Regions from separate parts of the Streptomyces sp. NPDC000404 genome, predicted to be linked through region 1. Evidence: riboswitches for the same ligand, from Rfam matches in the RefSeq annotation. Region 1 holds a riboswitch; each other region holds the start of a gene.
What was found. Region 1 has a riboswitch for cobalamin ahead of ABT345_RS02445 (SCO2321 family membrane protein). Riboswitches for the same ligand answer to the same signal wherever they lie in the genome.
Positions count from the first base shown of each region.

Region 2: it holds a riboswitch for cobalamin, as region 1 does, so the genes downstream of both, metE (5-methyltetrahydropteroyltriglutamate--homocysteine S-methyltransferase) here and ABT345_RS02445 (SCO2321 family membrane protein) in region 1, are expected to answer to the same signal.
Region 3: it holds a riboswitch for cobalamin, as region 1 does, so the genes downstream of both, ABT345_RS23990 (CoA-acylating methylmalonate-semialdehyde dehydrogenase) here and ABT345_RS02445 (SCO2321 family membrane protein) in region 1, are expected to answer to the same signal.
Region 4: it holds a riboswitch for cobalamin, as region 1 does, so the genes downstream of both, ABT345_RS00260 (cobalamin biosynthesis protein) here and ABT345_RS02445 (SCO2321 family membrane protein) in region 1, are expected to answer to the same signal.

Region 1 is NZ_JBEPDN010000001.1:549,135-554,430, forward strand. Features, by position in the region: gene ABT345_RS02435 (aldehyde dehydrogenase) at 1-959, opposite strand, end outside; gene ABT345_RS02440 (Strvi_7410 family MBL fold metallo-hydrolase) at 1,385-2,434, shown strand; cobalamin riboswitch at 2,639-2,781, shown strand; gene ABT345_RS02445 (SCO2321 family membrane protein) at 2,952-4,223, shown strand; gene ABT345_RS02450 (SCO2322 family protein) at 4,223-4,876, shown strand; gene ABT345_RS02455 (CbiQ family ECF transporter T component) at 4,873-5,296, shown strand, end outside.
Region 2 is NZ_JBEPDN010000015.1:85,725-91,020, forward strand. Features, by position in the region: gene ABT345_RS27015 (nucleoside triphosphate pyrophosphohydrolase) at 1-53, shown strand, start outside; gene metE (5-methyltetrahydropteroyltriglutamate--homocysteine S-methyltransferase) at 181-2,499, opposite strand; cobalamin riboswitch at 2,667-2,879, opposite strand; gene ABT345_RS27025 (VOC family protein) at 3,114-3,482, opposite strand; gene ABT345_RS27030 (LLM class flavin-dependent oxidoreductase) at 3,776-4,879, shown strand; gene ABT345_RS27035 (FMN reductase) at 4,960-5,296, opposite strand, start outside.
Region 3 is NZ_JBEPDN010000012.1:244,520-249,815, forward strand. Features, by position in the region: gene ABT345_RS23985 (acyl-CoA dehydrogenase family protein) at 1-1,060, opposite strand, end outside; gene ABT345_RS23990 (CoA-acylating methylmalonate-semialdehyde dehydrogenase) at 1,057-2,556, opposite strand; cobalamin riboswitch at 2,836-3,015, opposite strand; gene ABT345_RS23995 (CBS domain-containing protein) at 3,090-3,731, opposite strand; gene ABT345_RS24000 (YdcF family protein) at 3,845-4,843, opposite strand; gene ABT345_RS24005 (universal stress protein) at 5,070-5,296, shown strand, end outside.
Region 4 is NZ_JBEPDN010000001.1:45,481-50,776, reverse strand. Features, by position in the region: gene ABT345_RS00265 (cobyric acid synthase) at 1-1,009, opposite strand, end outside; gene ABT345_RS00260 (cobalamin biosynthesis protein) at 1,006-2,004, opposite strand; cobalamin riboswitch at 2,132-2,279, opposite strand; gene ABT345_RS00255 (hypothetical protein) at 2,459-2,692, opposite strand; gene ABT345_RS00250 (inorganic phosphate transporter) at 2,718-3,965, opposite strand; gene ABT345_RS00245 (class II aldolase/adducin family protein) at 4,546-5,241, shown strand.

The DNA.
Region 1 (5,296 bases):
AGGGGGTCGCCGACGGTCAGGGCGTTCGCGGCGGCGGCGAACCGCTCGGCGATCTCGTCGTAGCGGGAGCGCGGGGCGAGGATGCGGGTCTGGGCGACGCACGCCTGGCCGTTGATCATCCAGGCGAACGGGGTGATCCCGGCGACCGCCGTGTCGAGGTCGGCGTCGGGCAGGATCACCGCGGCGGACTTGCCGCCCAGTTCCAGGGTGACGCGGGTGAGGTTGCGGGCGGCGACCTCCATGACGCGTTTGCCGGCGGCGACGGAGCCGGTGAACGACACCTTGTCGACGCCGGGGTGTCCGACCAGGTATTCGCTGACCTCGCGGTCGGCGGGGAGGATCGACAGGACGCCCGGCGGCAGGCCCGCCTCCGTCGCGATGTCGGCGAGGAGGTACGCGTCGAGCGGGGTCTCGGGCGAGACCTTGAGGACGACGGAGCAGCCGGCGAGGAGGGCGGGGGCGAGTTTGGCGGCGGCGGTGAACTGCGGGACGTTCCAGGGGACGACCGCGGCGACGACGCCGGCGGGCTCGCGGCGGACGATCAGCGGGCCGAGGATGCCGGTGCGGCGTTCCTCGAAGGGGAAGTCGCGGGCGACGGTGAGTGCGGCGTCCCAGACCAGCATCGCGGCGAGCGCCTGGACCATCACGCCGGAGGTGTAGGGGGTGCCGTTCTCGGCGCTGATGACCTTGGCGATCTCCTCGCTGCGGACGGCGAAGGCGTCCTTGATGCGGGTGATGACCGCGATCCGTTCGTCCAGCGGGGCGTCGGCCCAGACGCCGGAGTCGAAGGAGGCGCGGGCGGCGGTGACGGCGCGGTCGACGTCGGTGCGGGTGGCGTGCGGGACGCGGCCGATGAGTTGTTCGGTGTGCGGGGAGATCACGTCGAGGGTGTCGGGTCCGGCGGGGTCGACGAGCGCACCGCCTATGTAGAGCTTGCCGTGTTCGACGAGGTCGCTCATGGCTGCCGCCTCCCGCGGTCGGCCGCCCGCCGGGTGTCCGGGTCGGGCGGTAACTTCCGTCAACTGCCTGCGCGTCGAGCGTGTGGGGCGCGCCGTCCCGGGCCGTCCGCCGGGGTGGGCGGGGCGGCACCGGAGCCGTGCCGAAGGGGCACCGAATGGGTGCCGAAGGGATGTCGATGGAGCGTCACTCGGCTGGTTCTGACGGCGCGTCAGTTATGGGTCGTTGAACTGATACCACCTGCCGGAGCAGGAGTCCACAGGGCCCCGGGAACCGGCGGCGGGGCCTGCACCGACATCGCCTCCCCGAGCGGAACTCCGTTGAAACTCGTTCTAGTTATAGTGACGTGGCGTCCCGGCCCACGGCGGTGGTCCGGTGCATGCGGACGGCGCGAACCCGACGGGCGGCACACCGAGAGGGGACCGGGATGACGCAGGTGACCGACCACCGGGGCGGGGTGTGGAGCATCTCCGTGCCGCTCCCCGGCAATCCGCTCGGCCACACCCTCGTCCATCTGCTGGAGACCGGCCGCGGGCCGGTGCTCATCGACACCGGCTGGGACGACCCCGCCTCCTGGGACGCGCTGACCGCCGGGATCACCGCCTGCGGCTTCGCCGTCGCCGACATCCACGGCGTGCTGCTCACCCACCACCACCCCGACCACCACGGGCTGTCCGCCGCGGTGCGGGAGGCGTCCGGTGCGTGGATCGCGATGCACGCGGCGGACGCCGAGGTCGTCCGGCGCACCCGGCAGGCCCGGCCCGCCGCGTGGCGGGCGCAGCTGGCCGCGCGGCTGGCCGCCGCCGGGGCACCCGAGGAGCACCTCGCGCCGTTGCGGACAGCGCGCGGCGGGGAACTGCCCGGGCAGCGGGCGGCGGTGCCGGACCGGCACATCGCCCCGGGCGAACTGCTGGATCTGCCCGGTCGCCGGCTGCGCGCCGTCTGGACGCCGGGCCACACGCCCGGCCATGTCTGTCTGCATCTGGAGGAGGCGCATCCGGGACGGGCGCCGGGGGCGCGCGGCGACGAGGTGGGCGCCGGGTTCGGGCGGCTGTTCTCCGGTGATCATCTGCTGCCGGGGATCAGCCCGCACATCGGGGTGTACGAGGGGCCGGACGAGGCGCCGGCCGATCCGCTGGGCGACTACCTCGCGTCGCTGGAGCGGGTCGCGCGGCTCGACCCGGCGGAGGTGCTGCCCGCCCATCAGCATCCGTTCACCGATGCGGCGGGCCGCGCCCGGGCGCTGCTCGCGCACCACGAGGCGCGGCTCGGCGGGCTGGTGCGGCTGCTGGCGGAGCCGTTGACGCTGTGGCAGCTGACGGTGGCGATGGAGTGGAACCGCCCGTGGGAGCGGATCCCGTACGCCTCGCGGACCATCGCGGTGGCGGAGGCCGAGGCGCATCTGCGGCGGCTGATGGTGCTGGGCCGGGCGGCGGCGGTGCCGGGGTCGAATCCGGTGACGTACCGGGCGGTGTGAGGCGTACGGCGCGTACGACACGGCGGGGCGGCCACCGGGGACGGCGGTGGCCGCCCCGCTCCGGTGGCGGCGGGCCCGTTCGCCGCCGTACGGCGGTGTCCGCCGCGCCCCGGTGGCGGTCGTGCGCGGCCGGGCGCCGGGCCCCGCCGTCCCCCGGGAGGCGGTGGCCGCTGCCCCGTCCCCGGTCGCTTCGGTGGGGTGGCCGCTAAAATGTGCGGACAACTCCATGCGTGCCCGATCGGGGGAAGCCGGTGAAAATCCGGCGCTGACCCGCAACCGTCAGGGCGGACGTGCGCATGTGCGCGCCCCGTCCGAGCCGGAACACCCGAGTGGGCACGACAGGCTCCCGCCGCCGGCGGGCCGCATGCCGCGGCCGGACGGACGGCGGCACCGTCGAGGTATACGGAGCTGAGCCCGGTGCCCTCGCGCACGGCCCCGGCCGCCCGCGCAGGTGGACGGCCGAGCGTGGCCACCCACCCCGCGACGCCCCGAGCGATCCGACTGAGAGGCACCGACGATGGCCCCCCTGGCCCCTTCCCGCGCCGCGCTGCTGCGCCGCGCCGCCGTGGTGTGCGCCGCGGCGCTCGTACCGCTGGCGGCGACCGCGCCCGCCGCGTCCGCCGCCCCGGCGCCGTCCCCCGGGAAGCTGCCCGCGGGCCTGTACGGCTCCGGCGACCCGCAGTACGACGGCGTGTGGCGGCAGTCGCTGGCGCTGCTCGCCCAGCACACCGTGCAGGTCACGCCCGCCGCCGGGGCCGTGGACTGGCTGACCGGTCAGCAGTGCGCCGACGGCGCGTTCACCGCGTACCGCGCCGATGCGTCGAAGGCGTGCGGCGCCTCGACGATGCGGGACACCAACCAGACGGGCGCGGCGGTGCAGGCGCTGGCGGCGCTCGGCGGGCACGGCGCGACGGTGGAGAAGGCGGTGCGCTGGCTGACGTCGGTGCAGAACGACGACGGCGGCTGGCCGTCGATGCCGGGGTCGCCGAGCGACGCCAACTCCACCGCGGTGGTCATCGGCGCGCTCACCGCGGCGGGCCAGGACCCGGCGAAGGTCAAGTCGCCGAAGGGCCACACGCCGTACGAGGGGCTGCTGACGTTCCGGCTCGGGTGCGCCGCGAAGCCCGCCGAGCGGGGTGCGTTCACCTTCCAGCTCAAGGGCGCCGCGGCCAACGCGGACGCCTCGGCCGCCGCGGCGACCGGTGCGCTCGGCAAGGGCTTCGTCGTCCCGGCGGCGGGCAAGGACGCGGACACGCCGGTGGCCGCGCCGGAGTGCGGCGACGGGAAGAAGGAGCCGTCCGGGGCGGATGCCGCCGCGCTGAAGCAGGCCGCTTCGGGGGCGAGCGCGTACCTGGTGAAGGAGATGGACGCCAACGGGCAGCATCTGATGTCGGCGATGCCGGGCGCGAAGCCGCAGCCGGACGTCGGGAACACCGCGGACGCGGTGGTGGCGCTGGCCGCCGGCGGGCACGGCGCGGCGGCGGCCAAGCCGCTGGCGTGGCTGGAGAGGAACGGCCCGGCGTGGGCGAAGCCGGCCGGTCCGGCGGCGTATGCGCAGCTGGTGCTCGCGGCGCACGCCGCGGGCGCCGATCCGCGGGACTTCGGCGGTACGGACCTGGTGGCGGCGTTGAACGCGACCGGCCCGAAGCCGTCTCAGGGCGCGCGGAAGCCGGTGCCGGAGGAGAAGGGCACCGGGTCGATCAGCGCCTGGTGGCTGGTGCCGGTGGGGCTCGCCGCGGGCGCGGGCATCGGGTTCCTGATGAGCGGCCGACGGAAGCGCGGCAAGTGATGCGGGGTGCGCGGTGGGCCGGTGCGCTGGCGCTGGCCGGGGCGATATCGGTGTCGGTCGCGGGCCCGGCGCAGGCGCAGGAGTACCGGTACTGGTCGTTCTGGGACGGCGCGGCCGGGAAGTGGGCGTACGCGACGCAGGGCCCGGCGACGCTGCGGCCCGCGGACGGTGCGGTGGCCGGGTTCCGGTTCACGGTGAGCGCGGAGTCCTCGGCGGTGGACCGGCCGCGGGCCGCGGCCGATTTCGGGAAGCTGTGCTCCGGTACGCCCGAGAAGTCCGGGACGAAGCGGGTCGGCGTGGTCGTCGACTTCGGGTCGGCGGCGGACGCGCCGGACGGTGAGCGGCCGCCGGCGGAGCGGACCGCGTGTGCGCGGGTGCCCGAGGACGCGTCGGCCGCTGAGGCGCTGGCCGCGGTGGTGAAGCCGCTGCGGTACGACGCGCAGGGGATGCTGTGCGGGGTCGCCGGGTATCCGGAGGCGGGCTGCGCGGAGCAGGTGAGCGGTGCGGGCGCCGCGGAGCCGAAGGCGTCGGGGCGGCCGTCGGCCGCGGCGGACGGCGACGGCGGACCGTCGGCCGGGCTGATCGGTGGCGGCGCGGTGGTCGTGGTGCTGGGGGCGGCGGCGGTGTGGCAGGCCCGTCGCCGTCGCGGATGAGGGCGCCGCGGGCCACCCGGAGCACGGCGCTGCACGCGGGCGCCTGGTGGCTGTGGGCGCTGGGGCTGGCCGCGGCGGCGTCGCGGACGACCAATCCGCTGCTGCTGGGGCTGCTGATCGCGGTGGCCGGGTATGTGGTGGCGGCGCGCCGGACGGATGCGCCGTGGGCCCGGTCGTACGGCGCGTTCGTGAAGCTGGGGCTGCTGGTGCTGGGCATCCGGCTGGTCTTCGCGTTCCTGCTGGGGTCGCCGATCCCCGGGACGCACACGCTGGTGACGCTGCCGGAGTTGCCGCTGCCCGACTGGGCGCAGGGCGTCCGGGTCGGCGGCAAGGTCACCGCCGAGGGCCTGGTCTTCGCGCTCTACGACGGGCTGAAGCTGGCCACCTTGCTGATCTGCGTGGGCGCCGCGAACGCCCTGG
Region 2 (5,296 bases), on a different contig from region 1:
CGCGCGAACGGGGCGGGTTCGCCGAGCGCGTGGTGTGGGCGGGAAATCGCTGACGGTCTCGCCGGGGGACGTCCCGCAGGCCCGCCGTTACGGTGCCGCCCACGCCCCGGCCCCCCACCTGCCGTGACCCACCGGGGCCGGGACGCCTGTAGGCATCCCGGCCCCGTTGCACACCCGCGGTCAGGAGGCGGGCAGTTCGTCGCGGACGGTGCGGGCCGCCGCCACCAGGTTCTCCAGGGAGGCCCGGGTCTCGGCCCAGCCGCGGGTCTTCAGACCGCAGTCCGGGTTGACCCACAGGCGCTCGGCTGGGATGGCCCGGAGGCCGGTGCGCAGCAGGCGCGTGACCTCCTCGGTGCCCGGGACGCGCGGCGAGTGGATGTCGTACACGCCGGGGCCGGCCTCGCGCGGGTAGCCGTGGGCGGCCAGTTCGCGGGCGACCTGCATATGGGAGCGGGCCGCCTCCAGGCTGATGACGTCGGCGTCCAGATCGTCGATGGCCTGCACGATGTCGCCGAACTCGGCGTAGCACATGTGCGTATGGATCTGGGTGGCCGGGCGGACGCCGCCGGTGGCGAGGCGGAACGCCTCCGTGGCCCAGGCCAGGTACCCGGCGTGGTCGGCGGCGCGCAGCGGCAGGGTCTCACGCAGCGCCGGTTCGTCGACCTGGATCACCTGCGTACCGGCCGCCTCCAGGTCCCCGACCTCGTCCCGCAGCGCCAGCGCGACCTGGCGCGCGGTGTCGCCCAGCGGCTGGTCGTCGCGGACGAACGACCAGGCCAGCATGGTCACCGGACCGGTCAGCATCCCCTTCACGGGCCGCTCGGTGCAGGACTGCGCATACGTCGTCCAGCGCACCGTCATCGGCTCCGGACGGGAGATGTCCCCGGCCAGGATCGGCGGCCGGACGTAGCGGGTGCCGTACGACTGGACCCAGCCGCGCCGGGTGGCGAGGTAGCCGGTCAGCTGCTCGGCGAAGTACTGGACCATGTCGTTGCGCTCGGGCTCGCCGTGCACCAGGACGTCCAGACCGGCCTTCTCCTGGAAGGCCAGCACCTCGCGGATCTCGCCCCGGATCCGCTCCTCGTACCCGTCGGCGTCGATCCGCCCGGCCCGCAGATCCGCCCGCGCGGTGCGCAACTCGGTGGTCTGCGGGAACGAGCCGACGGTCGTCGTCGGCAGCAGCGGCAGCCCCAGCGCGGCGCGCTGGGCCGCGGCCCGCTCGGCGTACGGCCGGGAGCGGCGGGCGTCCGCGTCGGTGACGGCGGCGGCGCGGGCGCGGACCGCCGGGTCGTGGGTGAGCGGGGAGTTCGCCCGGGACGCCAGATCGGCCTTGTTGGCGGCGAGTTCGGCGGCGATCGCGCCGGTGCCGCGGGCCAGGCCCTTGGCGAGGGTGACGACCTCGGTGGCCTTCTGGCGGGCGAAGGCGAGCCAGCGCAGGATCTGCGGGTCGATGTCCCGTTCGGCCGCGGCGTCGAGGGGCACGTGCAGCAGGGAGCAGGAGGCCGCGACGTCGACCCGGTCGGCGAGCCCCAGCAGCGTGCCGAGCGTGGTCAGCGACGCGGTCAGGTCGTTGACCCAGACGTTGCGGCCGTCGACGACCCCGGCCACCAGCCGCTTGCCGGGCAGTCCGCCGGCGGCGGCGAGCGCGCCCAGGTTGGCGGCGGCGGACCCGGTGAAGTCCAGCGCCAGCCCGTCCACCGGCGCCTTCGCCAGCACCGGCAGCGCCTCGCCGAGCCGGTCGAAGTAGGAGGCGACGAGCAGCTTCGGCCGGTCGGTGAGCGCGCCCAGGTCACGGTAGGCGCGGGCCGCGGCGTTCAGCTCGGCGGGCGTACGGTCCGTCACCAGCGCGGGCTCGTCCAGCTGCACCCACCCGGCTCCGGCGGCCCGCAGATCGGCCAGTATCTCGGCGTAGACCGGCAGCAACCGGTCGAGCAGTGTCAGCGGATCGAAGTCCGCGGCCACCCCGGGCGCGGGCTTCGCCAGCAGCAGGTAGGTGACCGGGCCGACCAGCACCGGACGGGCCGTCAGCCCCAGCGCCAGGGCCTCCGTGAGCTCGCCCACCTGCTTGCCGGAGTCGGCGGCGAACACCGTGTCCGGCCCCAACTCGGGCACGAGATAGTGGTAGTTGGTGTCGAACCACTTGGTCATCTCCAGCGGCGCGACGTCCTGCGTACCGCGCGCCATGGCGAAGTACCCGCCGAGGAGGTCGTCGGCGACGGCCGTGCGGTGCCGCTCGGGGATCGCGCCCACCATGACGGTGGTGTCGAGGACGTGGTCGTAGTACGAGAAGTCGCCGGTCGGGACCTCGCCGATGCCGGCGTCGGCCAGCTGCCGCCAGTTGGTGCGGCGCAGACCGGCGGCGGTGGCGTGCAGCGCATCGGCGGTGACGTGGCCCTTCCAGTACCCCTCGATCGCCTTCTTCAGTTCCCGGTGCTGCCCTTGACGGGGGTAGCCGTACACGGTGGCCCGTGCTGCCGCGGCTGCGGACTCGGTGGTCACGGAGATCTCCTTCGCGAGATGAATCCCTGAGATCCCGGCGACGGGACGGAGCGCGAAGGGGTGACGAACCGGACGGAGCGGCCCCGCGCGGCACGGGCGCGGTCCTCCGCCTGATGTGTGTACGCCGACCCGCCCACGAGGTCACCGGGATGTCCGGGCACGCGGGGTGCGCACCCGGGCAGTTGGCAGGTCTTCGGACTCGCGGGCACGTCCTCGGGGAGGACACCTACTGGCCGTCGCTTCCCGGGCCCTGTGGACCCAGTGCGTATGACGGCGGTCGTTCCCGCTCACCGCTGCGGGGCAGTCCCGGATTCCCACCGGGTTCCCTCTTGCGACGCCCCGCCTGGCGGACGGGGCGAACCAGCTGCACTGATCACCCTACGGGCCGACCGGCACCGCGGTGGGGGTGCGCCCGTCATCGGGATGGTGAAGTGGAACACGCCCCTCGCGCGCATGAAACGCACGCGCGGCGGGAAGCGCGGCGTGCGTCTCCCCAAGTCCTTGGCCGCAGGAAGGGATCCTGGCGATCCAGCGACCGGTGCCGGAACACGGCGGCGGAACACGGCGGCGGCCGGCTCGCCGGGCCCCGGCAGGCGGCCCGGTCACTGCCGCCCTCACTGCCGTCCGGTGTCGATGACGCAGAAGATGTTGCCGTCCGGATCGGCGAGCACCAGGAAATCGGCGTCGTCCGGGTAGAGATCCCAGTCGACGCGCCGGGCACCCAGGGACACCAGCCGTTCGACCTCGGCGGCCTGGTCGGCGGCGTCCCCGGCGTACAGGTCCAGATGGATCCGCGGATGCTCCTGGACCGGCGTCCCGCTGCGGCCGAGCGCCACCTGCACCCCGTGCCCGGCGGCCGGTACGAGGACCGCCCAGTCGTCCTCGATCTCCTCGCGCGGGACGTAGCCCAGCGCCGCGCCCCAGAACGCCGCGGCCCGCCGCACGTCCGAGACCCCCAGTACCACGGAACCCACAGTCAGCATGGTCCGAGTCTGCCGCACCGCACGGCGCGCGGGGCGGAAACGGGGCAGCGGGCGGGACGCGGCCGCCGGGCCCGGAACGCACGGTGCGCCCCGTCCGCCCCGCTCCGGAATGCCGCCGGATGGGTGGCGTGGCACCCTGGCTGTGGCGTGGGCCCGGTGACACGGCGGCCGGCAGCGGCCGGGCCGGGGCCGGTACCGCTCCGGTCCCGGAGACCGGGGTGGCCGGCCGTTCCGCAGCACCGGGGCGGCAGCCCGGCCGCGCCCCGAGCACGCAACCGAACGAGGCGGTCACCATGGAGTTCGGCATCTTCACCGTCGGCGATGTGACGGCCGACCCCACCACCGGCCGTACGCCGAGCGAGCACGAGCGGATCAAGGCCACGCTCGCCATCGCGGCGAAGGCCGAGGAGGTCGGTCTGGACGTGTTCGCCACCGGCGAGCACCACAATCCGCCGTTCGTGCCGTCGTCGCCCACCACCCTCCTCGGGTACCTGGCGGCGCGTACCGAACGGATCGAGCTGTCCACCTCCACCACGCTGATCACCACCAACGACCCCGTGAAGATCGCCGAGGACTTCGCCTACCTGCAGCATCTCGCCGACGGCCGCGTCGACCTGATGCTGGGCCGCGGCAACACCGGCCCGGTCTACCCGTGGTTCGGCCAGGACATCCGCCAGGGCATCCCGCTCGCCATCGAGAACTACGCGCTGCTGCACCGGCTCTGGCGGGAGGACGTGGTCGACTGGGAGGGCAAGTTCCGCAGCCCGCTCCAGGGCTTCACGGCCACCCCGCGGCCGCTGGACGGCGTGCCCCCGTTCGTCTGGCACGGCTCGATCCGCTCCCCGGAGATCGCCGAACAGGCCGCGTACTACGGCGACGGCTTCTTCCACAACAACATCTTCTGGCCCATGTCCCACACCCGGCGCATGATCCGCCTCTACCGGCAGCGCTTCACCCATCACGGCCACGGCGCCCCCGACCAGGCCATCGTCGGCCTCGGCGGTCAGGCGTTCATCCGGCCCAACTCCCAGGACGCGGTCCGTGAGTTCCGCCCGTACTTCGACAACGCACCCGTCTACGGGCACGGGCCGTCCCTGGAGGAGTTCACCGAGCAGACGCCGCTGACCGTCGGCTCACCGCAGCAGGTGATCGAGCGGACCCTCGGCTTCCGCGACGCCGTCGGCGACTACCAGCGGCAGCTGTTCCTGATGGACCACGCCGGACTGCCGCTGAAGACCGTCCTGGAACAGCTCGATCTGCTCGGCGGCGAGGTCGTCCCCGTCCTCCGCAAGGAGTTCGCGGCCCTCCGCCCGGCCGGCGTCCCCGCCGCCGCACCGCGCCACCCGGCCGTCGCCGCCCGGGAGGCGGGATCCGGCGTCGATCCGGAGGCCACCTAGCGCGGACGGACCGGCCACGCAGACGGACCGGCCGCCCGCAGCACGCGGGCGGCCGGTCCGTGGTCCGTGCGGCCGCGAGGTCAGGAGGCCGCTCCGCCGCCCAGCATCTGCTCCATCGGGACGACGTCCTCGAACTCGTCGTGCCGCACCCGCGCCCCGCAGCCCTGGACCAGCCGGGCGTAGTCCGCCGCCGCGGCCTTGACCCGGTCCTGCAGCGCCGCTCCCTGCTGGGCGCCGAAATCGCTGGTCGCGGCGTAGACGCCCCGGGGCGAGACGACGGCGTGCAGATAGGAGAACATCGGCCGCATCGCGTGCTCCAGCACCAGCGAGTGCCGTTCCGTCCCGCCGGTGGCGGCCATGAGCACCGGCATGTCGGCGAGCGTCCCCTCCGGCAGCACGTCGAAGAAGGACTTGAAG
Region 3 (5,296 bases), on a different contig from region 1:
TCTTCTCGATGCCGTACGCGCTCAGATAGCCGTAGCCGCCGTGGAGTTGCAGGGCCCGGTCGGCGACGGCGTAGCCGGTGTCGGTGGCGAACCGCTTGGCCATCGCGCACAGCTGCGGCGCCTGCGGGTCGCCGGCGTCCAGGGCGTCGGCGGCCTGCCGCACCAGGGCGCGGGCGGCGGCGAGTTCGGTCGCCATGTCGGCGAGGCGGAAGCGGAGCGCCTGGGCGTCGAGCAGCGGGGCGCCGAACGCCTCCCGGTCGGCGAGGTGGGCCAGGCTGCGGTGGAGGGCGCTGCGGCCGCCGCCGAGCGAGCAGGCGGCGATGCCGAGGCGGCCGCCGTTCAGGCCCGTCATGGCGATGCGGAAGCCGTCGCCCTCGGCGCCGAGCATCCGGTCGGCGGGGATGCGGACGCCGTCGAGGACCACCTGCCGGGTGGGCTGCGCGTTCCAGCCCATCTTCTGCTCGTCGGGCCCGAACGACAGCCCCGGGTCGTCGCGTTCGACGACGAAGGCGGAGATGCCGCGCGGCCCCTCGCCGCCGGTGCGGGCCATCACGACGTAGACCCGGGAAGCGCCCGCGCCGGAGATGAACTGCTTGACGCCGGTGAGGACGTAGTGGTCGCCGTCGCGGACGGCGCGGGTGCGCAGCGCGGCGGCGTCGGAGCCGGCGCCCGGTTCGGTCAGGCAGTAGCTGCCGAGCGCCGCCATGGTGCACAGGTCCGGCAGCCAGCGGGCGCGCTGGGCGTCGTCGCCGTAGTGGTCGACCATCCAGGCGACCATGTTGTGGATGGAGAGGTAGCCGGCGATGGAGGGGCAGCCGGTGGCCAGCACCTCCAGGACGACGACGCCGTCGGCGCGGGTCAGCCCGGAGCCGCCGTGGTCCTCGCGGACGTGGATGCCGCCGAGGCCCAGTGCGGCGGCCTTGCGCAGGACGTCGACGGGGAAGTGCTTGTCGCGGTCCCAGGCGACGGCGTGCGGGGTGAGGTGTTCCTCGGTGAAGTCGAGGGTGACCTCGGCGAGGGCGAGTTGGTCCTTGGTGAGGGTGGTGGTCATCGCCCTCATCCCATCGTCGGCAGGGTGAAGCTCGCGCCTTCCTTGACCCCGGAGGGCCAGCGCGAGGTGACGGTCTTGGTGCGGGTGCAGAAGCGGATCGCGTCGGGCCCGTGCTGGTTCAGGTCGCCGAAGCCGGACCGCTTCCAGCCGCCGAAGGTGTGGTAGGCGACGGGCACCGGGATCGGGACGTTGACGCCGACCATGCCGGTGTCGACGCGGCGGGTGAAGTCGCGGGCGGTGTCGCCGTCGCGGGTGAAGAGCGAGACGCCGTTGCCGTACGGGTGCGCGCTGGGCAGCCGCAGCGCCTCCTCGTAGTCGGCGGCGCGCACCACGCTCAGGACCGGGCCGAAGATCTCCTCGCGGTAGATCCGCATGGCGGGGCTGACCCGGTCGAAGAGGGAGGCGCCCGCGAAGAAGCCGTTCTCGTGGCCGGGGAGGGTGAAACCGCGGCCGTCGACGACGAGTTCGGCGCCCTCGTTGACGCCGATGTCGACGTAGCGGCGCACCCGGTCGACGGCGTCGCGGCCGATCATCGGGCCGAAGTCGGCGTCCGGGTCGTCCCAGGTGCCGATGCGCAGCCGGCTCATGCGTTCCTTGAGGCGGGCGACGAGGCGGTCGGCGGTCTCCTCGCCCACGGGGACGGCGACGGAGACGGCCATGCAGCGCTCGCCCGCGGAGCCGAATCCGGCGCCGATCAGCGCCTCGACGGCCTGGTCGAGGTCGGCGTCGGGCATCACGATCAGGTGGTTCTTGGCGCCGCCGAAGCACTGGGCGCGCTTGCCGTGGCGGGCGGCGGTGGCGTAGACGCCGGCGGCGATCGCGGTGGAGCCGACGAAGCCGACGGCCTGGACGCGCGGATCGGCGAGGAGGATGCCGGCCGCCTCCTCGCCGCCGTTGACGACGTTCAGCACGCCGGGCGGCAGTCCGGCCTCCAGGAAGAGTTCGGCGAGCCGCAGCGGGACGGACGGATCGCGTTCGGAGGGTTTGAGGACCACGGCGTTGCCGCAGGCCAGGGCGGGTGCGGCCTGCCAGAGCGGGATCATCGCGGGGAAGTTGAACGGGGTGATGCCGGCGATGACGCCGAGCGGGCGGCGCAGCGAGTGCACGTCGATGCCGCGCCCGGCGTTGTCGGTGAACTCGCCCTTGAGCAGATGCGGGATGCCGGCGGCGAACTCCACGGCCTCCAGGCCGCGTTGGAGGTCGCCGTGGGCGTCCGCGACGGTCTTGCCGTGCTCGCAGGAGAGCAGCCGGGCGAGCCGTTCGCGTTCACCGTCGACGAGTTGGAGGAATTTCAGCAGCACCCGGGCGCGCCGCTGCGGGTTCCACTCGCCCCACTCCGGCTGGGCCGCGGCGGCGTCGCCGATCGCCCGCTCGGTGTCGGCCCGCCCGGCGAGCGGGACGCGCGCCTGGACCTGGCCGGTGTTGGGGTCGTGGACGTCGGCGAAGAGCCCCGAGGTGCCCGGGGCGGGGGCGCCGCCGATGAAGTGCGTCAGTTCACGGATCATGGGATGCCTGCTCTCGTCAGGTGCGATCCGGGGAGGGCGCGGCGGGCCGGGGCGCACCCGGTGGGGTGCGGGCAGGGTCCGCCGCGGAACACGATGGCCGGGGGCCGTCGCGGGCCGGGGGCGTGGCCGGGGCGTCGTCGCACGGGGTGCGGTCGCCCCGGGCGCCGTCACGGGCGCCGCGAAGAGGCCCTTCGGGCGGACGCCGCCGCTCGCCGCGCGGGGTCACCTGGGTCGTGGGTACGGACCGGTGCCATGCGTGTCTGCTCCATCCTCGTGGACAACACGGAACACCCCGCGGCCGGTATCCTGACTCCCGGATCTGCGCGCGCCCTTGGCCTTCCCGACGGTGCTTCCACCGTCAGTGGCCATCTCTCGCCGAAGGGCGTACTCCCCGGTCACAGTGGCGGGACCGCGCCGGATTCACACCGGCTTCCCTGCACCGCGGGCCTTGGCCCCGAACATATAGTTGGACGTCCTAGTAAGTCCACCCCACCCGCCGGGCCGTTGCCATCGGCGGATGGGGACCTCGCAGGTCAGACCGGCTCCGGCGGCTCCACCGGCTCCCGGCCGCGGAGCGCGGCGCGGTCGTCCGTCTCGTAGGTGAGGCGGTTGACCACCTCGACCACCCCGTCGACGCTCTCGCACAGCCGCACCGCGACGACCACCAGGCTGCGGCGCGCGAGGGTGCCGCTGAGCGTCACCGTGCCGTCCGAGACCTCCACGGTGACGGCGGACGGCGGGACGCCGAGCGTGCGGGTCAGCACGTCCTCCAGGATCTCCTCCTGGATCGCGCGGTCGCGCCGCAGGAAGAGCTGGACGAGGTCGCCGCGGCTGAGCACGCCGATGAGCAGCCCCTCGTCGTCGACCACCGGCAGCCGCTTGACGCCCTTCTCCGCCATCACCCGGGCCGCCCGGATCGCGCTCCACCGCGGGCGCGCCACGACGGCGGGGCTGGTCATGAGCGAGTCGGCGGTGTTCGACGGCGTCCGCTCGATGTGCCGCCGCAGCAGATCGGCCTCGGAGACGACGCCGAGCGTCCGCCCGGCCTCGTCCACCACCGGCACGGCGCTGATGTCGTACTCGTCCAGCAGCCGCGCGATCTCGCCGAACGCCGTGCCGGGTTGCACGGCGACGGCGCCGGGCGTCATCAGATCGGCGACACTACGGTGCCTCATCGCGTTCCCGTCCCTCCCGATATCCACCCCAACGGGATATCTGCGCTCCATTGTCGCGCGTCCCTGGGCGCCGCTCTCCGGCGCCTTCGGACCGGGCCCGGGCGCCGGGCGTCTCAGCCGGCGGTCGCGACGAAGGCCACCAGGGCGATCAGCGCGGCGCAGACGCCGAGGTTGACCACCTTGTGCTCCCAGAACACCGCGACGAACTCGCGGAGCGTGGCGCTCGGCCAGAAGTACCTCGCGGTCGGCGAGCCCAGCACCTGGCCCTCGACACCGGCCTGACGGGCCGTCATGGCGGCGCGGAAGGCGTGGAAGTTGTTGGTGACGACGACGCAGCGGTAGCCGCTCTTGGCGGCGGTCATGATCTCGTGGCTGAAGCGCAGGTTCTCGTCGGTGGTCCGGGAGCGGTTCTCCTCCCGGACGTGGTCGGCCGGGGCGCCCTGCTCGACCAGCCAGCGGGCCATCGCCTCGGCCTCGGGCAGCTTCTCGTCCGGGCCCTGGCCGCCGGAGGTGAGCAGGACCGGCGCCGGGCCGCCGCGGGCGAGCTGCGCGTCGTGGATCTCCAGGCCCTTGCGCAGCCGGGAGGCCAGCAGCGGCGGCACCCGCTCGCCGCCGATCAGCCCGGAGCCCAGCACGACCACGTAGTCGACGTCGCCGCGGACCGTGATCCGCCCGTAGAGGAAGGCGTAGGCGAGGAAGCAGAGGAAGAGGAAGGAGACGTAGGCGGCGAGGAGGAGCACGGCGACGGCGACGGGGAAGGCGGGCGAGCCCGCCAGGCGGCCCAGCGACGCCAGCAGGACGATCAGGCCGAAGACTGCCACGCCCAGCAGCCCCGAGAGGAGGTTGGCCGGGCGGAGCCCTTCCTTCCTGGCCATGGTGATGCCGTTGGCCACCAGGAAACCGCCGAGCGCCACCACGCCGACGGTGGGGGTGAGGAAGGCCAGCAGGTAGACCGCCTCGGCCGCGACGGGAGGCAGCCGGCTCGCTCTGCCGAGGAGCCAGCCGGAGAAGCTGATGAGCGCCAGTCCGAGGAGGACGGCGTTACGGAACCGGCGGCGGTCCTTCCGGACGCTGAGCCCGAAGAGGGCGAAGAGGAGGACGGTCATGATCATGTGCGCAGTATGCATCGGCGCCGCGCCCGCCCGGCAGGCCGCTGCCCGGACGGGGACGGATCCGTGACAGGGCAGGTCAGAAGGGGTCCGGTGGGGACTTGTCGGGTCGGCGCACGTCCTCGGGGAGGCCGGGCGGACCGCCTGCGGGGCCGGTCGGCCCTGGCCCGGGGGCCGCTTCGGCGCGACGGTGGGAAGAGGTCCCGGGAGCCGGAAGGCGGTGGGGACGATGGAGCTTCCCGTGGTGGTGGGCATCGACGGTTCCGACGCGAGCCTCACGGCCGTGGACTGGGCCGCCGGCGAGGCCGTACGGCGCGGGCGTCCGCTGCGGCTGGTGCACGCCTCGCTGTGGGAGCGGTACGAGGGCGTGGAGCCGGACCCGGCCGCGGACCGGCCCGCGGAGCAGCTGCTCGCCGAGACGATCGCCGCCGCCGCGGCCGAACGCGCCGGACAGCG
Region 4 (5,296 bases), 500 kb from region 1:
CGATCGCGTCGGCCAGCCCCCGCTCGCGCAGCCAGGCCAGCGCCCGCACCGTGCCGCGGGTGCCCGGCAGCACCACCAGATCCGCGTCGGCCAGCTCCTCGGCGCGGTCCACGAACCGCACCACCACGCCGGGTTCGGCGGCGAGCGCGTCCACGTCCGTGAAGTTCGACATCAGCGGCACCGCCGCGACCGCCACCCGCAGCACATCGGCGCCGTACGGCTGTGCCACCACGCTCTCGCGGACCGCGCCGCGCAGCGACACCCGCAGCCCGTCCTCCTCGTCGATGCCCAGCCCGTGCGCGAACGGCAGCACGCCCAGCGACGGACGCCCCGTCAGATCCCGCAGCATGTCCAGGCCCGGCTCCAGCAGCGCCACATCGCCGCGGAACTTGTTGACGAGATACCCGGCGACCAGCGCCTGGTCCTCCTTCGACAGCAGCGCCGTCGTCCCGAAGAACGAGGCGAACACGCCGCCGCGGTCGATGTCGCCGACCACCACCACCGGCAGCCGGCCGGCCCGCGCGATGCCCATGTTGACGATGTCGGTGCGGCGCAGATTGATCTCCGCCGGGGAGCCCGCGCCCTCGCAGATCACCACGTCGTGGGTGCGCCGCAGCTCCGCCAGACACTCGGTGACGGTGCCCAGCAGCTCCTCGCGGCCACCGGGCCGCGCCCCGCTCCCGGGACGCCCGAAGTACCCCTGCGCGCTCATCTCGCCGACCGGCCTGCCCAGCAGCACCACCTGGCTGCTGCGATCCCCGCCGGGCTTGAGCAGCACCGGGTTCATCAGCGCCGACGGCTCCACCCGGGCGGCCGCCGCCTGCATCGCCTGCGCCCGGCCGATCTCCGCGCCGTCCCGCGTCACGAACGAGTTCAGCGACATGTTCTGCGCTTTGAACGGCGCGACGTCCACGCCCTGCCGCACCAGCCAGCGGCAGATCCCCGCGGTCACCACGCTCTTGCCCGCGTCGGAGGTGGTCCCCGCGATCAGCAGCCCGCCGCCCGTCACCGCATCCTGCCCTTCCGCCGGGCGAGCGCCGGACGCACCGCGCCCGCCAGCAGCCGCCCGGCCACCGTCGTCGTCAACGCCAACGCGCTCACCCGGCGCGAGAGCCGCACCGCCCGCGCGATGTCCTCGGTCGCGACGGGACGGCCCTCGCCGTTCAGCCGCGGCCGGTGCTCGATGCGTCCGCCGTACGCCAGCGTCCCGCCGAGCCGTACGCCGAGCGCGCCCGCGAACGAGGCTTCCACCGGGCCCGCGTTGGGGCTCGGGTGCGCGCCGCCGTCGCGCCGCCAGGCCCGCGCGGCGCCGCGCCGGTCCGGGGCGGCGAGCACGGTGAGCGCGGCGGTCAGCCGGGAGCCGGGCCACCCGGCCACGTCGTCCAGCCGCGCCGACGCCCAGCCGAACCGGCGGTGGCGCGGCGACTTGTGACCCACCATCGCGTCCAGGGTGTTCACCGCCCGGAACGCCACCAGGCCCGGGACGCCGCCGACGGCGCCCCACACCAGCGCGCCCACCACGGCGTCCGAGGTGTTCTCCGCGACCGACTCGACGACCGCCCGCGCCATCTGCGGCCCGTCCAGCGCCTGCGGATCCCGGCCGCACAGATGCGGCAGCCGGCGGCGGGCCCGGTCGAGATCCCCGGCTGCCAGCGCCTCGCCGACGGCCCGCGCCTCGCGGCCCAGCGAGGTGCCGCCCAGCACCGACCAGACGGTCGCGGCGGTCAGCACGGTGGCGGCGGCGGTCCGCGCGGGGGAGGGGACGGGCGCGGCGCCGCGCACCGCGCGCGTCAGCAGCGCGGCGCCGGCGGTCACGCCGCCGGCGCAGAGCAGGGTGTGGACGGCGCCGCGGCCGCGGTGGTCGCGCCAGAGCCGGGCCTCGACGGCCGCCGCACCGCGCCCGAAGGCGGCCACCGGATGGCCGCGCCGCGGGTCGGCGGCGAGCAGATCGCCGAGAAAGCCCAGAGCCGCACCGCACGCGTAGGTGGCGTGTTCGGCACGCATCGGATCAGACCGCCGTCACGCCTCGGCGGAACGGGGAGGGCGCACGGAAGGATCTGAACGGGCGGCCGGGCATGGCGATATGTCCTCACTCAGGGTCCGCGCCCTGGTTCGACGTGACGGCGACAGGAGTCTCCTGGCTCCCGGATCGGCGCTTCCCCCGGCCTTCCGGCCCTGGCGCGCCCGTCGGGCGTGCACGAGGCGGACCGTGACCTTCGTCGGAGGAACGCTCCCCGGTGACAGTGGCGGGACCGCGCCGGATTCACACCGGACTTCCTCTGCTGTCGCCGATTGGCGTGGGAAGTCCACCACGCCCCGCCAACCCCGTCAACTCGCCCGTGACCTGCACCGCCGTGGTATCGCGTGGCGTGTGGCAGAGGCCACAGGGCGGCAACGCAACGGCGCCCGGCCACCGCGGAGCTGCGGTGACCGGGCGCCGGATGCGCTGCGGTACGGGTCAGGCGGCGACGATCAGATAGATGCCGTACGCCACCGCGGCCGCGCAGACCGCGTACGCGGCGAGGCCGCCGATCCGCGCGCCGGTGCTCGGGGCGCCCGCCGTGGCGGCCGCGCCCTCGGTCCGGGTGCGGGCCGTGCCGACGATGCCGACCGTGAACAGGCCCACGATCCCGACCGTCACCACCAGGGTGACGCCGAAGACCTGGCCGAGAGCTGCCCAGTCGATGCTCATGCTGCGGTTCCTCAGGTTCGGGCGGTCAGCCGGCGGCTGTCGCGGTCGTGGCGCGTGCGGCGCTCGCGGCGGGGGCGGCCTCCTCGTCCTCGGCGGGGTTCAGCGAACCGGCCGGGGGAGGGGTGACCGTCTGGAGGGCCGCGGTGACCACACCGGGCGGCTCCGTGGCCTCGATCTCGTTGACGTTGTGGTGGTCGATGGGCTTGCGGCGGGAGGCGGCCCAGATGGCGCCGCAGATGCCGAGCGCGAGGATCGCGACGGCGGTGACGCCCCAGTCGCCCTGGTCGGCCAGGAGCGCGGCACCGGCGGAGACCAGGCCCGCGGCCGGCAGCGTCAGGCACCAGGCGACGACCATCCGCACCGCCGTCGACCAGCGCACCACGCCGCCCTTGCGGCCCAGACCCGAACCCATCACGGAGCCCGAGCAGACCTGGGTGGTGGAGAGCGCGAAGCCGAGGTGGGAGGAGGCCAGGATGGTGGCCGCGGCGCCGGTCTGGGCGGCGAAGCCCTGCGGCGGCTGGATGTCGGTGATGCCCTTGCCCATCGTGCGGATGATCCGCCAGCCGCCCAGGTACGTGCCGAGGGCGATGGCCATACCGGCCGAGGCGATGACCCACAGCGGCGGGTCGGCGTGCGGGGCGACCACACCGCCGGTGATCAGCGCGAGGGTGATCACACCCATCGTCTTCTGGGCGTCGTTGGTGCCGTGCGCCAGCGAGACCAGCGCCGCCGAGGCGATCTGCCCGGCGCGGTACCCCTTGGCCGTCTCCTGCTCGTCGCGGCCCCGGGCCAGCCGGTACGTCAGCCGGGTCGCGGCCATCGACGCGATACCGGCGACCACCGGGGCGGCCACGGCCGGGATGAGGACCTTCATCACGACGGCGTCGCCGTGCACGCCGTTGGTGCCCACGGACACCAGCGTCGCGCCGATCAGACCGCCGAACAGGGCGTGGGAGGAGCTGGAGGGGAGGCCGGCGAGCCAGGTGAGAAGGTTCCAGACGATCGCGCCGACCAGACCGGCGAAGATCACTTCAGGTCTGATGCCGGCGCTTTCGTCGATGATCCCGCCGGAGATGGTCTTGGCGACCTCCACGGACAGGAACGCGCCGACGAGGTTGAGGACCGCCGACATCGCCACCGCGATTTTGGGCCGCAGCGCGCCGGTGGAGATGGTGGTGGCCATGGCGTTGGCCGTGTCGTGGAAGCCGTTCGTAAAGTCGAACACCAAGGCCGTGACGATCACGATCCCGATGAGAAGCGTGATGTGTTCCATTCACCCAGGCAATCAGTTCGATGGTCAGTGACGCCGGAAACGTACGAAGGGTGGGTGAACGGGAGGTGAACGCGGCCGGGCCCGGCAATGACGTGGCCGCAGTGTTCGAGAGGAGGTATCTCACACGTCACTTGCGCCCCATCTGTATGTGGCTCGAATGTGCCGCCGCGCGGCCCGAATCCGGCTTGTTCCCCGCCGCGTGCACGGCATCCGAACCACCCCGTCGCGGTGCGTCACCCCGCTGGTGAACGGCGCGTCCGCCGCCTCGCGCCCGCCCGGACCTGGCGCGATCCCACGGCCGCCGCCCGGTCCGCAACACCTGGCCGGATCCCCCGCACCCGCGCACGCCCCCGAGGTGCCCCGCTGTTCGAGCGCGGCGCACGCCGCACCGCGCCCCGCGCTTCCACACGCCCGCCCCGTACCGCACCGGACCACCGCGCACACGGGCCTCCGCGACGGCCGTGCCGGCCCCCGCGGCGACGAGTCCGCGCACGCACCGGCCGCCCGGCCCGTCCGCACCGCCAGGCCCGTACCGTGACGGCACCTCGACCGTTCGCCCGCCCACGCCCCGGAGGAACCCGTGACCCGAACCGGCGCTCCCGCCCCGCACCCGGACCGGCCCGGCGCCGACGCGCTCGCGGCCGCCTGGGAGGAGGTCGTCGCCACCGCCCGCCGCACCGTCGCCGACGGCCTCGTCGTCGGCACCTCCGGCAACGTCTCGGCCCGCGTCGGCGACACCGTCCTCGTCACCCCCAGCGGCGTCCCCTACGACCGCCTCGGCCCCGGCGACCTCACCGCCGTCGGCCTCGACGGCCGGCAGTGCGCGGGCACCCTCCCGCCCACCAGCGAACTCCCCATGCACCTCGCCGTCTACCGCGCCACCGACGCCACCGCGCTCGTCCACACCCACGCCCCGCACGCCACCGCCGTCTCCGTCCTCGTCGACGAACTCCCGCCCGTCCACTACATGACCGCCGCCCTCGGCGGCCCCGTCCGCGTCGCCCCCTACGCCCCCTACGGCAGCGACGAACTGGCCGCCCACGCCCTCGCGGCGCTGCGCGAGCGCACCGCCTGCCTCCTCGCCCACCACGGCACGCTCGCCCACGGCGCCACCCTCGGCCAGGCCCTGGACCGCACCGCCCAACTGGAGTGGATGTGCCGCGTCTGGCTCCTCGCCTCCGCCGTCCCCGGCCGCACCCCGTCCCTGCTGACCACCGCCGACCTCGCCGAGACCGCCACCCGCCTCCGCGGCTACGGACGCCACCCGCAGGAGTAGCCCGCGGCGGCGGGCCCGGCCGGCCGCGTCACCCGCTCGCCCGGCCCGCTGGCCG